DNA from 3 places in the Oceanisphaera sediminis genome. Region 3 is predicted to be linked to each of the others. Evidence: predicted binding sites of a transcription regulator. Region 3 holds the regulator's gene; each other region holds the start of a gene.

Region 1 (6,783 bases), on a different contig from region 3:
ACTTCCCGGTCGTTGGCATTGCGTCTTTCCCGACGCTGTACCGCGGCCACGGCATCGGCTATCTGCCGGCTGTGTTTGTGTACCGAGCGCGGCACCCAGTCACCACGGCGAATTTCATCCAGCATGGCGCCGCGAATGCGAATGCCGGCAAAGGTCTCGAAGCTGGCGCCCTTGCCGGCATCGAAGTTGCGGGCGGCTTCCAGCAACCCGACCATGCCCGACTGGATGAGATCGTCCAGCAGCACGCTGTCCGGCAATCGCGCCAGCAGGTGATGGGCGATGCGACGCACCAGTCCCGCATGACGCTCTACCAGCTGGTTACCCTGCTGTCTGGCATAGACCAGCGCCTTATTCCCCCCGAACATCTAACTCGACCGCCGGAGGATTCAACAATTTTTCGATAAAGAACTGCAGGTGGCCACCGGCCCGCTGGGGTGCCGGCCAGCTCAGTGCCTTGCCGGCCAGCTGCTTGATCGCCATGGCCGATGGTGAGGTGGGATATTGATTGACCACCAGGGTCTGGCGACGTACCGCCAGCCGCAGATTGCCGTCGAACGGCACACAGGCCACCAGTTCCAGCGCCGCATCCAGAAAGCGATCGGTCACCCGGGTCAGCTTGGTAAACAGTTCCTGACCTTCGCGCTGGCTGCGCACCATGTTGGCCACGATTTTGAAGCGGAACACGCCGTAATCCCGGGACAAAATCTTGATCAGGGCGTAGGCATCGGTGATCGAGGTGGGCTCGTCGCACACCACCACTATCACCTCTTGCGCGGCGCGGGAGAAACTGAGCACCATGTCGGAGATACCGGCGGCGGTATCCACCAGCAGAATATCAATCGGGGTCTGCATTTCGCTGAAGGCGCGGATCAGGCTCACGTGCTCCAGCGGCGACAATTCGGTCATCGACTGGTTGCCGGACGTGGCCGGTATGATCTTGACGCCCTGCGGCCCTTCCACCAGCACCTCGTCCAGGGTGCACTCCCCGCGCAACACGTGGGACAGATTGCGCGTGACTCGAATGCCCAGCAAGACATCGACGTTGGCCAGCCCCAGATCCGCATCCAGCACCATGACCCTCTTGCCCTGCGCCGCCATGGCCGACGCCATGTTGAGGGTAATGTTGGTTTTGCCCACACCGCCCTTGCCGCCGGTCACCGAAATAACCTGTACTCTGCTTGTTTTTTGCATAAGCCGCAGTCCACTCGCCTGGTCCTGAAACCAATTATTCATAAAAACGCGCATCCTCTTCGTCGAACTCGGAGGACTCCCAGTAGTGAGGCTCTTCCCGACGTTGCTCCATGGTTCCCAATGCCTGCCTGACCAGCTCGAGGGCATCCGCCAGGCGCAGATCTTCCGGCACCCGCTGCCCGTCGGTGATATAGCTGATGGGCAGACTGTTCTGAATACTGATATCCAGCACATCTCCCAGTGACAGACTTTCGTCCAGCTTGGTCAGAATGCAACCGGCCAGGGGAATGCGACGAAAATGATCCACCGCTTCCTGCAATACCCGGCGCTGGGCCGTGGCCGGCAGCACCAGATAGTTACGAATCTTGATTTGTTTATCGCCCACCAGAGTATCGAGCTGTTCGTTCAATCGCAGATCCCGCTGGCCCATACCGGCGGTGTCAATCAACACCAACCGCCGATGACGCAGCTGATAGAGTGCCTGAGCCAGCTCCTGATAGGTACGCGCCTGCTTGACCACCACGCCCATGATGCGACCGTAGGTCTGCAGTTGTTCATGGGCACCAATCCGGTAGTGGTCGGTGGTAATCAAGGCAATTTGGTCGGCGCCATAGCGGGACGCAAAGCGGGCGGCCAGCTTGGCGATGGTGGTGGTTTTGCCGACCCCGGTGGGGCCCAGCAGGGCGACGGCGCCGCCCTGGCGCAGAATTTCGTCTTCACCGGTCATCAACTGCTGACACAGCGCGGTTTCAATCTGGCTCCAGGCTTCATGCGGTGCCGCTGTGTCGTGCACCATCATCGCCAGCTGGTCGGAAAAAACATCGCTGAATCCCAGGCCGTTCAGGTGCTTGATCAGCATGGCGCGGACCGGCTCGCGCCGTTCCACCTCCTGCCACATCAACCCCGACACCTGATGTTCGAGCAAGCGTCGAATACTGGCAATTTCCTGACGCATGGCATTCAACTCTTTGTCTTTGGCCCCTTCCCTGCGCTTGTGCTCGCGGCTGTCGTGCAACTGGGGCTGAGCCTGGGGCTCTTTCGTCCCCATTCGCGGCTCCTGACGCGGCGCTTTGCCCGCCTCCGGGGTCAGCGCCGGCTCCTTCCAGCTGGACTGCTCGGCCAGGGTCTGGGGAGAGGCTTCACTGCGCCCCCGCATCAACAGCGATTGCAGGGTTTCCGACTGCTGCTTTGCATCCAGCGGAGAAATAAATTGACGGGCCTGCGACGAAATTCTGACATTGTCATCCCGCAGCGGCCGCTGCACCGGGGTGACCGGCGTGTCGTCGTCGTCCACCGCCGCCACTATTTCGATACCGCCGGACACTTTTTTATTGGACATGATCACCGCGTCCGCGCCGAGCACGTCCTTCACCTCGGCCAGGGCGGCTCTCATGTCTTTGGCGAAAAATCGTTTTATCTTCATTTAAACTACCACCCTGCTACTGCTGGCCAACAGACGCCACAATGCGGATTTGACGGTCATCAGGTACTTCCTGATAGGACAAGACCCGCAGACTGGGAATCGTGTGTTTTACAAAGCGCGCCAAGGTGGTGCGCAACATGCCGGAGGTCAGCAAAATCGCCGCCTGCCCTTCCATTTCCTGATTGGCCGCCGCCTGTGCCAGCGATTGCTGCATGCGTTCGGCCAGGCCGGGCTCGATGCCGCTGCCCTGCGCACCGCCGGCCTGCAAAGAGTTCTGCAATATCTGTTCCAGTTCTGGCGCCAGGGTGATGACCGGCAGCTCGCGCTCGGTGCCCGCTATCTCCTGCACCATGAAACGGCGCAGGGCAATACGACAGGCGGCGGTCAGCACTTCCGGATCCTGGCTCTTGGTGGAGTACTCGGTCAGGGTCTGCAGAATGGTGCGCATGTCACGAATGGTCACCCCTTCATGCAGCAGGCTCTGCAACACCTTGGTCACCAGCGCCAGACTCATGGTGTTGGGTACCAGCCCTTCCACCAGCTTGGGCTGACTGCGACCGATTTGATCCACCAGGTTCTGCACTTCTTCATGGCCCAGCAAGACGGCGGCATGGTTGGTCAGCAGCTGACTGAGGTGCGTGGCCACCACGGTAGCGGCATCCACCACCGTGTAACCCAGGCTCTGGGCCTGTTCGATCTGGTCTTTGGTAATCCAGGTGGCCTCCAGATCGAAGGCGGGATCCCGGGTGTCGATACCCTGTACCGGCCCGAAGACCTGCCCGGGGTTGATGGCCAGCTCCCGATCCGGATAAATGTCGGCCGCGCCGGAGCTCACCCCCATCAGGGTGATCTGATACTGATTGGGGCCCAGCTCCAGGTTGTCGCGAATATGCACGGCGGGGATCAGAAAGCCCAGCTCCTGCGAAAGTTTCTTGCGCACCCCCTTGATGCGGCTCAGCAATTCGCCGCCCTGAGATTGATCGACCAGGCTTATCAGCCGGTAACCCACTTCCAGGCCTATGGTGTCGACCTGCGCCACGTCGTCCCAGCTCAGCTCCTTCACCTCGGTACTTGGCACCGTCGGCGACTGCTCCTGCTCTACCGCAAGCTGTGCATCACGCGCATTGCGTTTGATGGTCCACCAGGCCGCAAAGGCCGCCAACCCGCCGAGCAGCAGAAAGGCAAAATGGGGCATGCCCGGCACCAGACCCATGGTGATCAGGATACCGGCGGCAATGGCCAGCGACTTGGGGTTGTCGAACAGCTGCCCCAGCATCGCCTGGCCCATGTCTTCACGGGTATTCTGACGCGTCACGATAATGGCGGCGGCAATCGACAGCAGCAGCGAGGGAATCTGCGCCACCAGACCGTCACCTATGGTCAGCAGGGTATAGATTTCGGCCGCTTCGCCGAACGGCAGCCCGTGCTGGGCCATGCCGATGATGAAACCACCGATGATATTGATAAACAGGATCATGATGCCGGCGATGGCATCGCCCTTGACGAACTTGGACGCACCGTCCATGGAGCCGTAGAAGTCGGCTTCACGGGTCACTTCATCCCGGCGCAGTCGCGCCTCGTCCTGATTGATCAGGCCCGCATTCAAATCCGCATCGATGGCCATCTGCTTGCCGGGCATGGCGTCCAGGGTAAAACGGGCACTCACTTCCGAGATACGGCCGGCCCCCTTGGTGACCACCGCGAAGTTGATGATCATCAGGATCAGAAACACGATAAGACCGACCGCATAGTTGCCGCCGATCACCACGGAGCCGAAGGCCTCAATCACGTTACCGGCCGCATTGCCGCCCTCGTGCCCTTCCAGCAGTACCACCCGGGTCGAGGCCACGTTCAGCGCCAGCCGCAACAGGGTGGCGACCAGCAGCACGGTAGGAAAGGCGGCAAAGTCCAGCGGCCGCTGGCTGTATACCGCCACCAGCAGGATCACCAGCGCCAGGGAAATATTGAACGAGAACAGTACATCGAGCAGCAGGGCGGGAATGGGCAACACCACCATGCCCAGTGCCGCCAGCACCAGCAGCGGGGTGCCCAGCCCTTTACTGAACCAGGAGGACCAGGGTCCGATTTGTGAAAGCGTGTCCTTGAATGCCATTGCCACTGCTGTGTAGACGAGAATTGATGCGGCTTAATATGCAATAAACAGGCCATTTTCAGCTGTAAGCTTTGAGCGATCAGCCGTAAGCGGCTCCCTTGGCGCTTTTAGCCTGTCTCTTGGTCACAAGTTTTTGTTGAACTTAACGAGGCCATCAGGCAAAGCGCACTGCTCAGCCGACACGCCGTAAACCCCTCCCTGGGGGCTCAGCCGCGCCATCCTTGGCGCGGATGGTCGGTTGAGCAGACACCCTTTGCCCTCCCGTCGGCAACGGAGTGGTCTGTCAGTGGTGCTCACCGACGACTTCGAGCCCGAAAAGAGGCGGCTGGGATAGCCTCAGCCGACCATCACATGACAGGACGTCATGTGCTGAGCGTCGCAGGGATGCGGTTCAGCGTGTCGGAAGAGGCTACCCAGTTGCCTCTGTGCATATTTTATGGACTGACAGACTTGTGACTAAGAAACAGGCTTTTAGCTTTTAGCTCATGACTTATAGCTCATGACTTATAGCTAGCTCAGGCCTTATATTCGTCCGGTATCGGCAGGTCTTCCTTCAGCGGTACCGGGCGGTTGCCCTGCCCCTTGCGCCAGGCGTTCAGCTGGAATACATAGGCCAACACCTGGGCCACGGCCACGAAGAGGCCGTCGGGAATTTCCCGGTCAAGCTTGGTGGAGTGATACACGGCTCGCGCCAGGGCCGGAGACGAAATCACCGGCACCTCGTATTCCCGGGCGATTTCCCGAATCTTGAGCGCGATTTCATCCAGCCCCTTGGCCACTACCATGGGGGCGGCGCCGGGCTTGTCCTTGTCATAACGCAAGGCCACCGAGTAATGGGTCGGGTTGACCACCACCACGTCGGCGGTGGGCACTTCGCCCATCATGCGGCGGTTGGCCATTTCCTGCTGCAAACGACGAATACGGCCTTTGACCTCGGGCTTGCCCTCGGTGTTCTTGTATTCGTCCTTGATCTCCTGCAGCGTCATCTTCAGCTGGCGGGTGTGATTCCAGATCTGAAACGGCACATCGATGGCCACGATGGGCAGCAGAGCCATGCACAGCAACAGGCCCATGTTCAGCAATAACTCCACCGAGCCGACCATGGCGGCGGGCAGGGTTTCGTCGCTCAGACGCAGAATATTGTCAAACTGGCCCCACAACAGCCAGATAGCCAGGGTGGCGATAAACACCACCTTGGCAATGGACTTGAGCAGCTCCACCAGCGACTGCATGCCGAACATTCGCTTGAAGCCCTTCATCGGGCTCATGCGATCCAGCTTGGGCAGCATCGCCTGGCTGCTGAAGTTAACACCGCCGAGCAGGCTGTTGCCCACCAGCGCCGCCACCAACACGATGGCAAAAAACCCAAACAGAGGCCACATCAGCCCCATCAGCGAGTCACGCAGCGCCGGCATCATGGCCTCGGGATCAAACAGCGCGGCCCTGTCGACCTGAAAGTTGCGTTCAAACAGCCGCGCCATGGCCAGCCCCAGCGAGTCGCCGACCATCATCAGTCCCAGCGCCGCACTCAACAGTACGGCGGCGGTACCCAACTCCTTGGAACGAGGGATCTGGCCTTTTTCTCGTGCCTGGCGAAGGCGTTGTTCCGTAGGCTGTTCTGTTTTTTCCTGACCGTCCGACTCCGCCATTCAGCCTCCTTCGCAAGTCAGTAGCAGGGTGTCACACATCACCGTTTGCAGCCGTAGCCACTGGTTTTCGAAATGCCCCAGAAATCCGCCCAGGGTCAGCCACAGAATAAACAGGCCGCATACCATGCTGACCGCAAAGCCGACGCTGAAGATGTTCAACTGGGGCGCGGCCCGGGTCAGCACCCCGAAAGTCAGGTTGATCAACAACATGGCGACGATAGCCGACAGCGACATGGCCACCGCCGCCTGAAACAGCAGGCTCAGCAGCCCGGCCAGATTTTCCCAACTGGTGACCGACAAACCATTCATCGCCACCGGCAGGGTGTCGAAGCTCAGCACGATGGCTTCAATCATCACCAGATGACCGTTCAGCGCCAGAAACAGCAGGGTGCCCAGCATCAGATACA
Region 2 (6,783 bases), on a different contig from region 3:
CTCACGCAAACCGGCCAGCAAAACGATAGCCAGCATCCAGCCAATGCCGGAGCCAAAGCCGTACACGATGGACTCGGAGAAGTTGTAATCCCGCTGTACCATGAACGACACACCACCGAAGATGGCGCAGTTAACGGTGATCAGCGGCAAGAAGATACCCAGCGCGTTGTACAGCGCAGGGAAAAACTTGTCCAGCGTCATCTCCAGGATCTGAACCAGAGCCGCAATTACCCCGATAAAGGTAATGAAGTTCAAAAAGCTCAGGTCCACCCCTTCGGCCAGGGCGCCGTCTTTCAGGATGAAGTTGTAGATCAGGTTGTTAACCGGTACCGAAATGGTCAGTACCACCACCACCGCGACACCCAGACCGAATGAGGTTTTGACCTTCTTGGATACCGCCAGGAAGGTACACATCCCCAGGAAGAAGGCCAACGCCAGGTTTTCGATAAAGACGGCACGAACAAACAAACTCAGATAATGTTCCATCTATTACTCCTTCGCCTCCACCTGTTCCGGACGTGCGGTACGCAGTACCCAGATAATGCCACCGATGATGAAGAAGGCACTTGGCGGCAACAGCAGCAGGCCGTTGGCCTGATACCAGCCACCGTTCTTGATCAGCGGCAGTATTTCAATGCCGAACCAGGTACCGGAGCCCAGCAGCTCACGGATAGTGGCGACGATCAGCAGGATAAGACCATAACCCATGCCGTTACCGATACCGTCCAGGAAAGACATCATGGGCGGGCTCTTCATGGCATACGCCTCGGCGCGGCCCATTACGATACAGTTGGTGATGATCAAGCCAACGAATACCGACAGCTGCTTGGAGATGTCGTAGGCATAGGCCTTGAGGATCTGATCCACCACGATAACCAGAGAGGCGATAATCGCCATCTGGGCGATAATTCGCACCGAGTTGGGGATCTGATTACGCACCAGCGAGATAAACAGGTTAGAGAAGGCCGTTACCGCTATTACCGCCAGTGACATCACGAATGCGGTCTGCATCTGTGAGGTAACCGCCAGTGCGGAACAGATGCCCAGCACCTGCAACGCAATGGGGTTATTGCCGATGATAGGTCCGAACAGAACCTTTTTCATTTCAGCTTTATCAGCCATTGTTCAGCTCTCCTTTACGAACCTTGGCCAGGAACGGACCGAAGCCCTGCTCGCCCAACCAGAATTCAAAGGTTTTTTGCACACCGTTGGAGGTCAGGGTAGCGCCGGACAGGCCATCTACACTGGAAGGAGCACCTTCAGGCGCACCACCTTTCACCACTTTCAGGGCCGGCTTACCGTTGTCGTCAAACAGCTCTTTGCCAACAAACTGGGCACGCCAGTTGGGGTTTTCTACCTCACCGCCGAGGCCGGGCGTTTCACCCTGCTCGTAGTAGGTAATCCCCTTGATGGTGTTGCCATCGGGTGCCACGGCGACGAAGGCGTACATGGTAGACCAGAGGCCCTGACCATGAATGGGCAGTATGATGCTGTCCAGGTTGCCGTCTTCATCTTTGGCCATATATACCGGCACCATGTTGGCGCGGCGGCGAATACCGGCCGGATCCTCTTTCGGACTCAGCTTGATGCTGGTCGAAGGTTCCTTGGCGGCATTGCGCTGGTTATAGCCTTGCACCGTTTGGTCCGAAAACGTGTCGGTGGTCAGATCCAGCAGACGCGCTTCGATGAAGCGCTCATAGGTTTCGGCCACATTGTCACGGCCCAGACCCGCTACTTCAACGATATTGGTCTGCACGTCCAGGGCCTGGTTGCGCTGCTGGGTCGGCTTCAGCAAGACTGCTGCGCCGGATACCACCACAGAACACACCAGACACAGGACGCCGATGACGGCAAAGGTTCTGCCGATAGATTCTTTCTTAGCCACGAGCCAGTCTCCGTTTGATGTTAGCCTGCACCACGAAGTGGTCGAACAAGGGAGCGAACAGGTTGGCGAACAGAATGGCCAGCATCATGCCTTCGGGGAAGGCCGGGTTGACCACTCGGATCAAGACCACCATGATGCCGATCAGGGCGCCGTACCACCATTTACCCTTGTTGGTAAAGGAAGCGGATACCGGGTCGGTTGCCATAAACATCATGCCGAAAGCGAAGCCGCCCAATACCAGGTGCCAGTACCAGGGCATGCTGAACATGGCGTTGGTGTCGGAGCCGAGCATATTGAACAGGGTTGCGGTGGCAATCATGCCGATCATCACGCCTGCCACGATACGCCAGGAGGCAATACCCATGTAGATGATGAACAGGCCGCCCAGCAAAATCGCCAGGGTGGAGACTTCACCAATCGAGCCCTGAATGTTACCGATGAAGGCATCCATCCAGCCGATCATGGAACCGCTGTTGGCATCCATCAACGCCGCCTGACCACCACTGGCCCACTGGCCCAGTGCGGTAGCGCCGGAGAAGCCGTCAACGGCCGTCCAGACGGTGTCACCTGAAATCTCGGCCGGGTAGGCGAAGAACAGGAAGGCACGACCGGCCAGCGCCGGGTTGAGGAAGTTTTTACCGGTGCCGCCGAAGATTTCCTTGGCCATGACCACGCCGAAGGTGATACCCAGCGCTGCCTGCCACAGAGGCAGGGTCGCGGGCACGATCAGCGCGAACAGTACCGAGGTGACGAAGAAACCTTCGTTCACTTCGTGCTTGCGTACGGTGGCAAACAGTACTTCCCAGAAACCACCGACGATGAACACCGTCAGGTAGATAGGCAGGAAGTAGGTCGCGCCCAGCAACATCTTGCTGCCCCAGCCGGCGCCGTCACCCAGGGTTGCTCCCAGGCTTTGTGCCAGGCCATAACGCCAGTTGCCGTCGATAACCGAGGCCAGTTCGGCCGGGCTGTACATGTTCATCAGGGCATTGATGGTCTGCCCGCCAGAGTTGTACATACCGAAGAACATGGCCGGAAAGGTCGCCATCCACACCATGATCATGATGCGTTTCAGATCGATACTGTCGCGCACATGAGAGGCGTTGCGGGTAACCATGCCCGGGGTATAGAGCACGGTGGCAACCGCTTCATACAGGGCGTAAAACTTCTCGTATTTACCGCCCGGCTCGAAATGGTGTTCGAGCTTTTCCAGAGTGTGTTTCAAGCTCATTACTTAGCCCTCTAGCTCAATTGTGGTCAAACACTTGCGCAGAGCCTGGCCATAATCGTATTTACCCGGACACACATAGGTACACAGTGCCAGATCTTCTTCATCCAGCTCCATGCAACCCAGGGTCTGGGCGCTTTCGGTATCGTTGGACAACAAATCGCGCAGCAGCAGGGTCGGCAGGATATCCAGCGGCATGATACGTTCATAGTTACCGATGGGTACCATGGCACGGGCAGAGCCGTTGGTGGTGGTGGTCAGGTCGAACAGCTTACCCTTGGTCAAATGACTCAGGTAGGCGCGGGTCACCGAGAATTTATTGGCACCCGGCGCAAGCCAGCCAAACAGTTCTTTTTCGCGACCTTCGGCCAGGACCGATATCTGCAGGTGATAACGACCCAGATAGGCATGCGGACCATTGGCAATGGTGCCGTACAGCACGGAGCCGGAAATAACACGGTTCTCACCGTCCTGCAGTTCACCGGCGGTCAGCTCGTTGACACAGGCACCGATGCGGGTACGCAGCAGACGAGGCTTCTGTACCACGGGGCCACCCAGGGCAACAACGCGGTCGGTAAACAGCTCACCGGTGGTGAACAGTTTGCCGAAGGCAATCACATCCTGGTAATTGATATACCAGACCACCTTACCGGCCACGACAGGGTCGATAAAGTGAATGTGGGTACCTGGCAGACCGGCCGGGTGCACGCCACTGAACACTTGTTCGGTGATGTTGCCGGCCTGAGCCTGAGGCAAGCTGCCTTCGCCCTTACAGACATGCACCTTACCTTCGGTCAACCGGCTCAGCACCTGCAGACCATCGGTAAAGGCTTGCGCATTTTCCTTGATGATCAGCTCGGCGTTCGCGCTCAATGGATTGGTATCCATGGCGGTGACGAAGATGGAGCGAGGAGTAGAACCGATGGCCGGCACCTTGCTGAAAGGGCGGGTGCGCAGCGCCGTCCACAGGCCGGATTCAACCAGCTGATCGCGAACGGTTTCAGGTTCCAGTTTGGAAAGTTCAGCAGAAGCGTATTTAGAAAAAGTAATCTGATCTTCGCTGTCATCGACCGCAATCACCACAGATTGCAGTACGCGTTTGGCGCCACGGTTGATTTCAACCACGGTACCGCTGGCAGGAGCTGTGAACTTAACGCCCGGATTCTTCTTGTCTTCGAAGATCACCTGACCTTTTTTGACACGATCCTCTACCTTGACGTGCATGGTAGGGCGCATGCCCACAAACTCCTCGCCCAGCGTGGCAACGCGCTTGATGGCAGGACCATCGTAGATTACTTGCTCTGGGGTCCCGGAAATCGGGAGGTCCAGTCCTTTTTTAATTGTAATCATACTCACTTGCACTACTTGTTAGGGGAAGACAGGTACTTGCCATGTCAGACATGACAACATGCTGATGAGTCGCTACCGGTCTGCCTCTATCGTGTTGAAACAGCATGACTACAGTCCGGTAACATCCAGCCCGATATAAAAGGCGCATAATACTAGCACTTTTAGCGCGGCGGCTGCCACGGCAATTACCAAAAATTACCGCCTCTTTCAGCAAATTCAACTTGCTCAAAGTTTAAACAAGCAAGAATAAGGCCATGATATATGGCTACTTATTATCCCTTGGTCGCATAGGCGCCAGCCAATTGCAGGTATTGAGCCAACATCGCGGCATAACAAAAATATCAATCGCGAATAACATTCGGCTCAGGCCGAGGTACCCGCCCGACCACGACAGGCAGGGCTGTCGAGCACGCCTTCGCGCGCCTGCCATTCGGCAGGGGTCAGGGTATGCAGCGCCAGGGCATGAACGCCGCCGGCCAGTTCGTCGGCCAGCAGCGTATTCAGGGCCCTATGCCGGGCCAGCAACCGCTGACCGTTAAACTGCTCGCTCACCACCACCAGCTTGAAGTGGGTTTCCGAGCCCGGCGCCACCCGGTGCATATAGCTTTCGTTGATCACTTCCAGATGCGCGGGCGTCAGTGCCGCCTGCACCTTGCTTTCGATAACACTCTGTACCGACATAAGGAACTCCTGAGTAAATGACACTGAACCAAGACCGAATCATACCCGGCTTGCTTTCAGTAATGGAATAAATCGCATGACACGCGCCCCGGTTACGGCGTTACACCAGATAACGAAAGGTCAGGTTGATGCGGGCCGCATCGACGGCCGCGGCTCTGGGCAAGGCATGTTGCCAGTGATGCTGCATTTCGCCCGCCATCACCAACAGGCTGCCGTGGCTCAGCAGCAACTGGCGGCGCTCGCCGTTTTTATGGCGCAACAGAAAGCGGCGCGTCGCCCCCAGACTGACCGAGGCGATGACCGGATTTGACCCCAGCTCCGGCTCGTTGTCTGCATGCCAGCCCATGCTGTCCCGACCATGACGATACAGGTTGAGCAGGACGCCGTTGAAGGGCTGCGCGCAGATGGTTTGCAGCCGCTGACGGATCTCGTTCACCAGCGGGTGCCAGGGCACGGGTTCCCGACGCTTGCCGGAGTAACGGTAGGCCAGATCCCCCATCCAGCACGACAACCTGGGTTCGTCGTGTTCGCGCCCGAACAAATGCAACCGGTGCTGCTGCCAGGGGATCTCGGCCTGCAGTTGCTCGAGCCAGATGTCCGCCTCGGGCAGAAAGGCATTCGGCCACCACAGCAATCGCCCCTGAGGCAGGGATATCCATTCGGGTGAATCGGTCCACAGCTCCATACTGCTTTCTCCCATTAACTGCTAAAATGGCTCTTTTTTCTGTCGGGCCATCGCATCATGAATCACCACTTTCCCCTGCCTCAGGGGGGCGAGCTGTATCTGCAACGCTACCCTCGCTCTGCCCAGCACAGCCTGCAAGCCTGGGATGCGGCCGATGAATATATCATATCCGAGCTGATGACTCAGGAGTGGGACCAAAGCGCGCCCCTGCTGATCCTCAACGACGGTTTCGGTGCCCTCACCCTGGCACTGCATCACCACAGCCCCTGCAGTTTTACCGACTCGCGCATTGCCGAGCTGGCGCTGGCCGCCAATGCCCGGGACAACGATCTCGAGCCGGGCTGGCAGCCGCTGAACAGCCTGTCCGACGGACTACTTGCCGACGAACCGGCGCCCGGGCTGGTGGTGATGAAGCTGCCCAAGACCAACGCCATGCTGGAATATCAGCTGGCCGCCCTCAGCCGGGTGATGGGACCCGACACCCTGCTGGTCGCCGGGGCCAAGGCCCGGGACATTCACAGCTCGACCCTCAAACTGTTCGAACACTATATCGGCCCCACCCATACCAGCCTGGCCAGGAAAAAGGCCCGGCTGATCTTCTGCCGGCCGGAGCCGAACAAGCGTCCGGCGCCGCTGCCTGCCCCCCTGGCATGGCCCCTGGAAGGCACCGACTTCACCATTCACAACCACGCCAACGTCTTTTCTCGCGCCAGCCTCGATATTGGCGCCCGCTTCATGCTGGAGCACCTGCCCGCCGACGAGCCGGGACGAATCATCGATCTGGGCTGCGGTAACGGGGTGCTGGGACTGATGGCCCTGGCGCAGAACCCGCAGGCACGGGTGACCTTCGTGGACGAGTCTTACATGGCCATGGCCAGTGCCCGCCTCAACGTGAGCGAAAATCTGCCCGAGGCCGAGTCCCGCGCCCGCTTCATGGTCAATAACTGTCTCGAT
Region 3 (6,783 bases):
CCGATGGCCAGCCCCAATGGCGGCTGAGCGGTGACGAGGGCATGCTCAACACCAATGATAACGCGGTACTGAACGGCACCGTGGTCGGCCGGGGGCTGCAACCGGATGCCCTGGTGAGAACCCTGACCACCGAATATCTGGAACTGGATTTTATTAAGAATCAGCTGCGATCCAACCGGAACGTACAACTGAACAGCCCCACTTATCAGGCCCAGGGCCAGGGGCTGCTGGGCAAGCTTGATCAACAAACGGTGGAATTACTGCATGAAACCCGGGCAACCTACTTTACTCCTTAGCATCGGTGGCCTGCTGGCCCTCGGCCTGAGTCTGGCCGAGGCCAAAGAGGCAGACTTCAACCAGCCGGTGACCATCGATGCCGGTCGTCAGCTGGTGGAGCTGGTCGACAACAAGGTCACCTTCAGCGATCGGGTCGTGGTCAAACAAGGCACCATGGATGTGCAGGCCGACAAACTGGTGGTGATCCGCAACGACCAGGGCCTGCAATCGATGACCGCCCACGGCGCACCGGCCACCTACTATCAGGTGCTCGACAGCGGCCAGCCGGTCAAGGCCGAGGCCCGGGAAATCCACTACGATATGAAGGCACGCACCATCACCCTGCTGAAGGAAGCGAAGCTCACGCAAAACGACAATATCGTGACCGGCTACCGAATCCGCTACCATATCGACAAGGAGCAGATGGAAGCCGAAAGCCAGGGCGGAAAAGACCGCGTCACCACCATTTTTCTGCCCGAACAACTGCAGGACATAAATAAAAAAGAGACGCAGAACTGATCATGGCAACACTGAAAGCCCGCGGGCTGCAGAAAAGTTACAAGGGCCGCCAGGTGGTGGCCGATGTCAGCCTGACCGTCAACACCGGTCAGATCGTCGGCCTGCTCGGTCCCAACGGCGCCGGCAAGACCACCTCCTTCTACATGATAGTGGGCCTGGTACAGCGCGATGCCGGCAGCATCACCATCGACGAACAGGACATCAGCCATGAGCCCATGCATGTGCGAGCCCGGGCCGGTATCGGTTACCTGCCCCAGGAAGCGTCCATTTTTCGGCGCCTGAGCGTGGCCGACAACCTGATGGCGGTGCTCGAAACCCGCCAGGATCTGGATGCCGCCGGCCGCGACGAAAAAATGGAGCAGTTGCTGGAAGAGTTCAATATCACTCATATCCGCGACAGCGCCGGCATGAGCCTGTCCGGTGGCGAGCGCCGCCGGGTGGAAATAGCCCGGGCGCTGGCGGCCGATCCGCGTTTCATTCTGCTGGATGAGCCCTTCGCCGGGGTCGATCCCATCTCGGTGATCGATATCAAGAAAATCATCCTGCACCTGCGTGATCGCGGCCTGGGCGTGCTGATTACCGACCATAACGTGCGTGAGACCCTCGATGTCTGCGAACGGGCCTACATTGTCAGCCACGGTCATCGTATCGCCGCCGGCACACCGACCGAAATACTCGCGAACGAGCAGGTCAAGAAAGTCTATCTTGGTGAACAATTCAGCCTCTGAGCTGGCCCGCTGAAGACCCATGCGGTTGACATAGAAGGACTTTTCTACAATGAAGCCAACTCTTCAGTTACGTCTGGGGCAGCAACTGACCATGACCCCCCAGCTGCAACAGGCCATTCGCCTGCTGCAGCTGTCGAGCCTGGAGCTGCAGCAGGAAATTCAGCTGGCCCTGGAAAACAATCCCCTGCTGGAGCAGGAAGAGCCGGACAGCATAGAAGTGGCCGACGGTGGCAGCGACGAGCAAATGGCTGCCGATACCTCCATGGAGCAAAGCCAGCTGTCCGACGAACTGCCGATGGACACTCATTGGGATGATATCTATACCGCCTCCTCCGGCAGCAGTGGTAACGGCGGCCTGCCCGAAGGAATGGAAGATACCGTCTATCAGGGAGAAACCACCGAAACGCTGCAGGATTACCTGCTGTGGCAGATGCAGCTGACCCCCTTTAGTGAAACCGATCAGGCCATCGCCCTGGCCATTATCGACGCCATCGATGACGCCGGTTATCTGACCCAGGATCTGGAAGATATCCTCGCCGCCGTCTCCGGTGGCGACCAGGAAATCGAGGCAGACGAGGTGGAAGCGGTGTTGAAGCGCATTCAGCACTTCGACCCTGTCGGCGTCGCCGCCCGCAGCGTGCAGGAATGCCTGCGCATTCAACTCGAGCACTTTCCCGCCGACACTCCCTGGCTGAACGAGGCCCGTCTGGTGCTTGAGCAACACATGGATCTGCTCGGCAACCGGGACTATCGCACCCTGCAACGTAAAACCAGGCTGAAGGAAGAAGAACTCAGGGATGTGCTGGCCCTGATCCAGCAGCTGGAGCCCAGGCCCGGCAACAGCGTGATTCAGAGCAGTTCCGAGTACGTGATCCCGGATGTGGTGGTGACCAAACGCCAGGACGTCTGGGTTGCCGAACTCAATCATGACGCCATGCCCAAGGTACGGCTGAATCAGACCTACGCCGCCATGGCGCGCCAGCCCAGAAACAGTGAAGACGGCCAGTTTATTCGTAACCATTTGCAGGATGCCAAATGGTTTATCAAGAGCCTGGAAAGCCGAAATGAGACCTTGCTCAAGGTTGCCAATTGTATTGTTGAACAACAACAGGCATTCTTTGAGTACGGGCCCGAGGCCATGAAGCCGATGGTGCTGAATGATGTGGCCGAAGCGGTGGAAATGCACGAATCCACCATCTCCCGAGTGACCACGCAGAAATTCATGCATACCCCCAGAGGGGTGTTCGAGCTGAAGTATTTTTTCTCCAGCCATGTGGGTACCGACAGTGGCGGAGAATGTTCGTCGACGGCAATTCGCGCCCTGATCAGGAAACTGGTCGGTGCGGAAAACCCGGCCAAGCCACTGAGCGACAGTAAAATTGCCCAGTTGCTGGCCGAACAGGGGATACAGGTGGCCAGGCGGACCATCGCCAAGTACCGGGAGTCGCTGGCCATCCCCCCTTCCAATCAGCGTAAGCGCCTGATGTAAAGGCAGATCTAGAAGGAAGACGATATGCAAATAAATCTGACTGGACACCATGTAGAAGTCACCGATTCCCTGCGTGACTATGTGAACAGCAAGTTTGCCCGACTGGAGCGTCACTTCGACAACATCACCAATGTACACGTCGTCCTCACCCTGGAAAAATTGCAGCAGGTGGCCGAAGCCAAAATGCATCTCAGCGGCGGTGAAATTTTTGCCAACGCCCAACATGACGACATGTACGCCGCCATCGATGGCTTGATCGACAAGCTCGATCGCCAGATCATCAAACACAAAGAGAAGCTCAAGCAAAAATAACCATGGAAGTCGCCGACATACTGAGCAGGGACTGCACCCGCAGTGCAGTCCCCTGCACGAGCAAAAAACGAGCTCTCGAAATCATCAGCGAGCTGGCCGCCCTGCATCTCGATATCAGCAGCCAGCAGCTGTTCGACTGCCTGCTGGCCCGGGAAAAAATGGGCAGCACCGGCATCGGCAACGGTATTGCCATTCCCCATGGCCGTATCAGCAATGACAACCAGGCGACGGCGGTGCTACTCACCTTTGCCGAGCCGGTGGAGTTTGATGCCATTGACAATCAGCCCGTAGGCCTGGTATTCGCCCTGCTGGTACCGGAACAAGAATGTAAGCAGCATCTCAAGACGCTGTCATTGATTGCCGAAAAGCTCAGCAACAAACAGGTCTGCAAGCAGTTGCGCCAGGCCGGCAGCGATGACGAGCTCTATCACATCATGGTGTCTTCCTGAGGAGAACAATATGCAGCTGGTGATCGTCAGTGGTCGTTCGGGCTCGGGTAAAACCGTGGCCCTGCGTGTGCTCGAGGATCTGGGTTATTACTGTGTCGACAACCTGCCCGTCGAGCTGCTGCCCGAGCTGGTACAGATGCGTCGGCGCGAACCCGGTGAGGTGGCGGTCAGCATCGATGTACGCAACCTGCCCGACAGTGCCGACAAACTGGAAGCCTGTCTGGCCGACATCGGCGCCATGGAAGGGGTCAGCCTGTCCAGTATTTTTATCGACGCGGACAATGCCGCCCTGATCCGTCGCTTCGGCGACACTCGCCGGCTGCACCCCTTGTCTCGTCACAGCCTGACCCTGGACGAAGCCATCCGTCAGGAAACCCACCTGCTGGCGCCTCTGTCTTCCACCGCCGATCTGCGTATCGACACTTCCGATCTCAGTATTCACGATCTGAGCGAAATTATCCGCGCCCGTATTCTCGGCAAGAAGGAACGGGAACTGAACTGGGTATTCGAGTCTTTCGGCTACAAATACGGTATTTCTCAGGATGCGGATTTCGTGTTCGATGCCCGCTTTCTGCCCAACCCCCACTGGATAGCCGAGTTGCGCCCTTTCAGCGGCCAGGACGAGCCGGTCGCCAGCTACCTGAGCAGCCAGCCCGAGGTCACCAAATACCTGTGGCAGATTGAAAACCTGCTGGTCACCTGGATGCCGCACCTGGAACGCAACAACCGCAGTTACGTGACCGTCGCCATCGGTTGTACCGGTGGCAAGCACAGATCCGTGTATATCGTCGAGCAGCTCGCACAGATATTCCGGCAAATGGGCAAAAGCGTACAACTGCGCCACCGGACCCTGGAAAAGCAACATGACTAGAATCGAGCGGGATCTGCAAATCGTCAACAAGCTCGGGCTCCATGCCCGAGCCGCCATTCAGCTGGTACAGTTAACCCAGCAATTCGATGCCACCGTGACCGTTTGCAACCAGGAAAAACAGGCCCCGGCCAACAGCGTCATGGGCTTGCTGATGCTGGAAACCGCCCAAGGGCACGCCATTCGCGTCGTTGCCGAAGGGCCGGATGCAGAAGCAGCCATGAACGCCGTCTCCCGCCTGGTCGCCGACCGCTTCAACGAATCAGAATAATTCCCCTATCGCCTTCCCCCCGCAGAAGGCTGGAGTCCGGATGACAGAATCATTAGAAAAGCCAAGAACGCAGGATCATCTGGACACCATTACCCAGGCGCTGAACAGCGGCATGTTCGTGCACGTTCGCCGCATGCTGCAACAGATGCGCCCCGGCGACGTCGCCTGGCTGCTGGAGTCCTCTCCCTCTCCCAGTCGCAAGGTATTGTGGCAGCTGATCGACCCGGATGAATACGGCGAAATCCTGGAAGAGCTGTCGGAGGAAGTCAGAGACGGCATCATCCGGCTGATGGATCCGGGCAAACTGGCCGCCGCACTGGAAGACATGGAGTCGGACGATCTGGCCTATGTACTGCGGGATCTGCCCGAGCAGCTGTTCAATCAGGTACTTACCCAGATGGATGAGCAGGATCGGCAGCGGGCCCAGCAGGCGCTGTCGTATCCGGAAGACACCGCCGGCTCCATCATGAATACCGAGTTCATCACCCTGCGGGCCGATGTCAGCATCGAGGTGGTACTGCGCTACCTGCGCCTGCATACCGAACTGCCGGAGGGCACCGATACGCTTTATGTGGTCGATCAGAATAACCGGCTGCTGGGCGATATTTCCCTCGCCAGTCTGGTGGTGCAGGATCCGGCCACCACGGTTGCCGAGGCCATGGATACCCAGGTGGAAGCCATACCGCTGACCATGACCGACACCGACGTGGCCAACCTGTTCGAGCGTCACGACTGGCTGTCGGCGCCGGTGGTCGATGAGGACTATCAGTTGCTGGGCCGTATCACCATCGATGACGTGGTGGACATCATTCGAGAGGAAGGCGAACACTCGATGATGGGCATGGCCAAGATGGACGATGACGAAGATACCTTCGCGCCGGTACTGACCAGTGCCCGCCGTCGTTCCATCTGGCTCACCGTCAACCTGGGCTCGGCCCTGCTCGCCGCCAGCGTCTCCAACATGTTCGAGGAAACCCTGTCACAGCTGGCTACTCTGGCGATTCTGATGACCATAGTGCCCTCCATGGGCGGTATCGCCGGCAATCAGACCCTGGCATTGGTGATCCGCGGCATGGCGGTCGGCCATATCGGCGACAGCAACGCCCGTTGGCTGCTGACCAAGGAAGCGCTGGTGGGGCTGTTCAACGGTCTGCTGTGGGCGGTGATGGTGGCGGTAGTGGTGAGTCTGTGGAAAGGCAGCTGGGAGATAGGCCTGGTACTGGCCTCGGCCATGTTTATCAATCTGTCGGTCGCGGGGCTGGCCGGCGCCGCCATTCCGCTGGTGATGCGCAAGCTCAATATCGACCCGGCGCTGGCCGGCTCCATGGCCCTGACCACCGTCACCGACATCGTCGGTCTGTTCTCCTTCCTGGGTCTCTCGACCCTGATCCTGCTGCACTGACCGGGAATAGGGAATAGCAGTAGATTGGCGATAAGCGCAGCTCCCAACCCAGGCTCCTGGTAAGAAGGAGGGAACGGGAACTGGTGATTAGGGACTCGCTCCCGAACTTCCAGTCCCTAATCCCAATTCCCTGCAGTTACTGTCCGGCGATTTTCATCTCGTCGATCAGTACAGAGCCGGTCTGCAGGCTGGAACGGGTTTCCACGTCGGTGCCGATGGCCTGAATGCCCGCAAACATCTGCTTCAGATTACCGGCGATGGTGATCTCTTCCACCGGATAGGCGATTTCGCCGTTTTCCACCCAGAAACCGGCCGCGCCACGGGAATAGTCACCGGTAACGATATTCACGCCCTGGCCCATCATCTCGGTTACCAACAGACCGGTACCCATCATCTTCAGCAACTGCTCCAGGCTCTGGCCGCTGTTCGCCACCGTCCAGTTGTGAATACCGCCGGCGTGTCCGGTCAG

Evidence for each region. The regulator sigma-54, encoded in region 3, starts transcription at its own class of promoters, with help from an activator protein. The targets are predictions, from matches to a motif close to TGGCACNGTTTTNGCTT.
Region 1: the regulator sigma-54 is predicted to act here: its motif matches at 4,766-4,782, upstream of flhA (flagellar biosynthesis protein FlhA).
Region 2: the regulator sigma-54 is predicted to act here: its motif matches at 4,702-4,718, upstream of ABD827_RS10730 (Na(+)-translocating NADH-quinone reductase subunit A).

Annotation. Positions count from the first base shown of each region.
Region 1 is NZ_BAABDS010000036.1:189,585-196,367, forward strand. Features, by position in the region: gene ABD827_RS12105 (RNA polymerase sigma factor FliA) at 1-365, opposite strand, end outside; gene ABD827_RS12110 (MinD/ParA family ATP-binding protein) at 349-1,233, opposite strand; gene flhF (flagellar biosynthesis GTPase FlhF) at 1,226-2,614, opposite strand; gene flhA (flagellar biosynthesis protein FlhA) at 2,631-4,727, opposite strand; gene flhB (flagellar biosynthesis protein FlhB) at 5,243-6,376, opposite strand; gene fliR (flagellar biosynthetic protein FliR) at 6,377-6,783, opposite strand, start outside.
Region 2 is NZ_BAABDS010000033.1:2,805-9,587, forward strand. Features, by position in the region: gene nqrE (NADH:ubiquinone reductase (Na(+)-transporting) subunit E) at 1-486, opposite strand, end outside; gene ABD827_RS10715 (NADH:ubiquinone reductase (Na(+)-transporting) subunit D) at 490-1,122, opposite strand; gene ABD827_RS10720 (Na(+)-translocating NADH-quinone reductase subunit C) at 1,115-1,885, opposite strand; gene ABD827_RS10725 (NADH:ubiquinone reductase (Na(+)-transporting) subunit B) at 1,878-3,116, opposite strand; gene ABD827_RS10730 (Na(+)-translocating NADH-quinone reductase subunit A) at 3,120-4,463, opposite strand; gene ABD827_RS10735 (BolA family protein) at 4,827-5,144, opposite strand; gene ABD827_RS10740 (alpha-ketoglutarate-dependent dioxygenase AlkB family protein) at 5,245-5,829, opposite strand; gene ABD827_RS10745 (methyltransferase) at 5,887-6,783, shown strand, end outside.
Region 3 is NZ_BAABDS010000038.1:46,104-52,886, reverse strand. Features, by position in the region: gene lptC (LPS export ABC transporter periplasmic protein LptC) at 1-296, shown strand, start outside; gene lptA (lipopolysaccharide transport periplasmic protein LptA) at 265-795, shown strand; gene lptB (LPS export ABC transporter ATP-binding protein) at 798-1,523, shown strand; gene ABD827_RS12695 (RNA polymerase factor sigma-54) at 1,573-3,012, shown strand; gene hpf (ribosome hibernation promoting factor) at 3,037-3,324, shown strand; gene ptsN (PTS IIA-like nitrogen regulatory protein PtsN) at 3,327-3,773, shown strand; gene rapZ (RNase adapter RapZ) at 3,784-4,644, shown strand; gene ABD827_RS12675 (HPr family phosphocarrier protein) at 4,637-4,912, shown strand; gene mgtE (magnesium transporter) at 4,953-6,314, shown strand; gene pmbA (metalloprotease PmbA) at 6,451-6,783, opposite strand, start outside.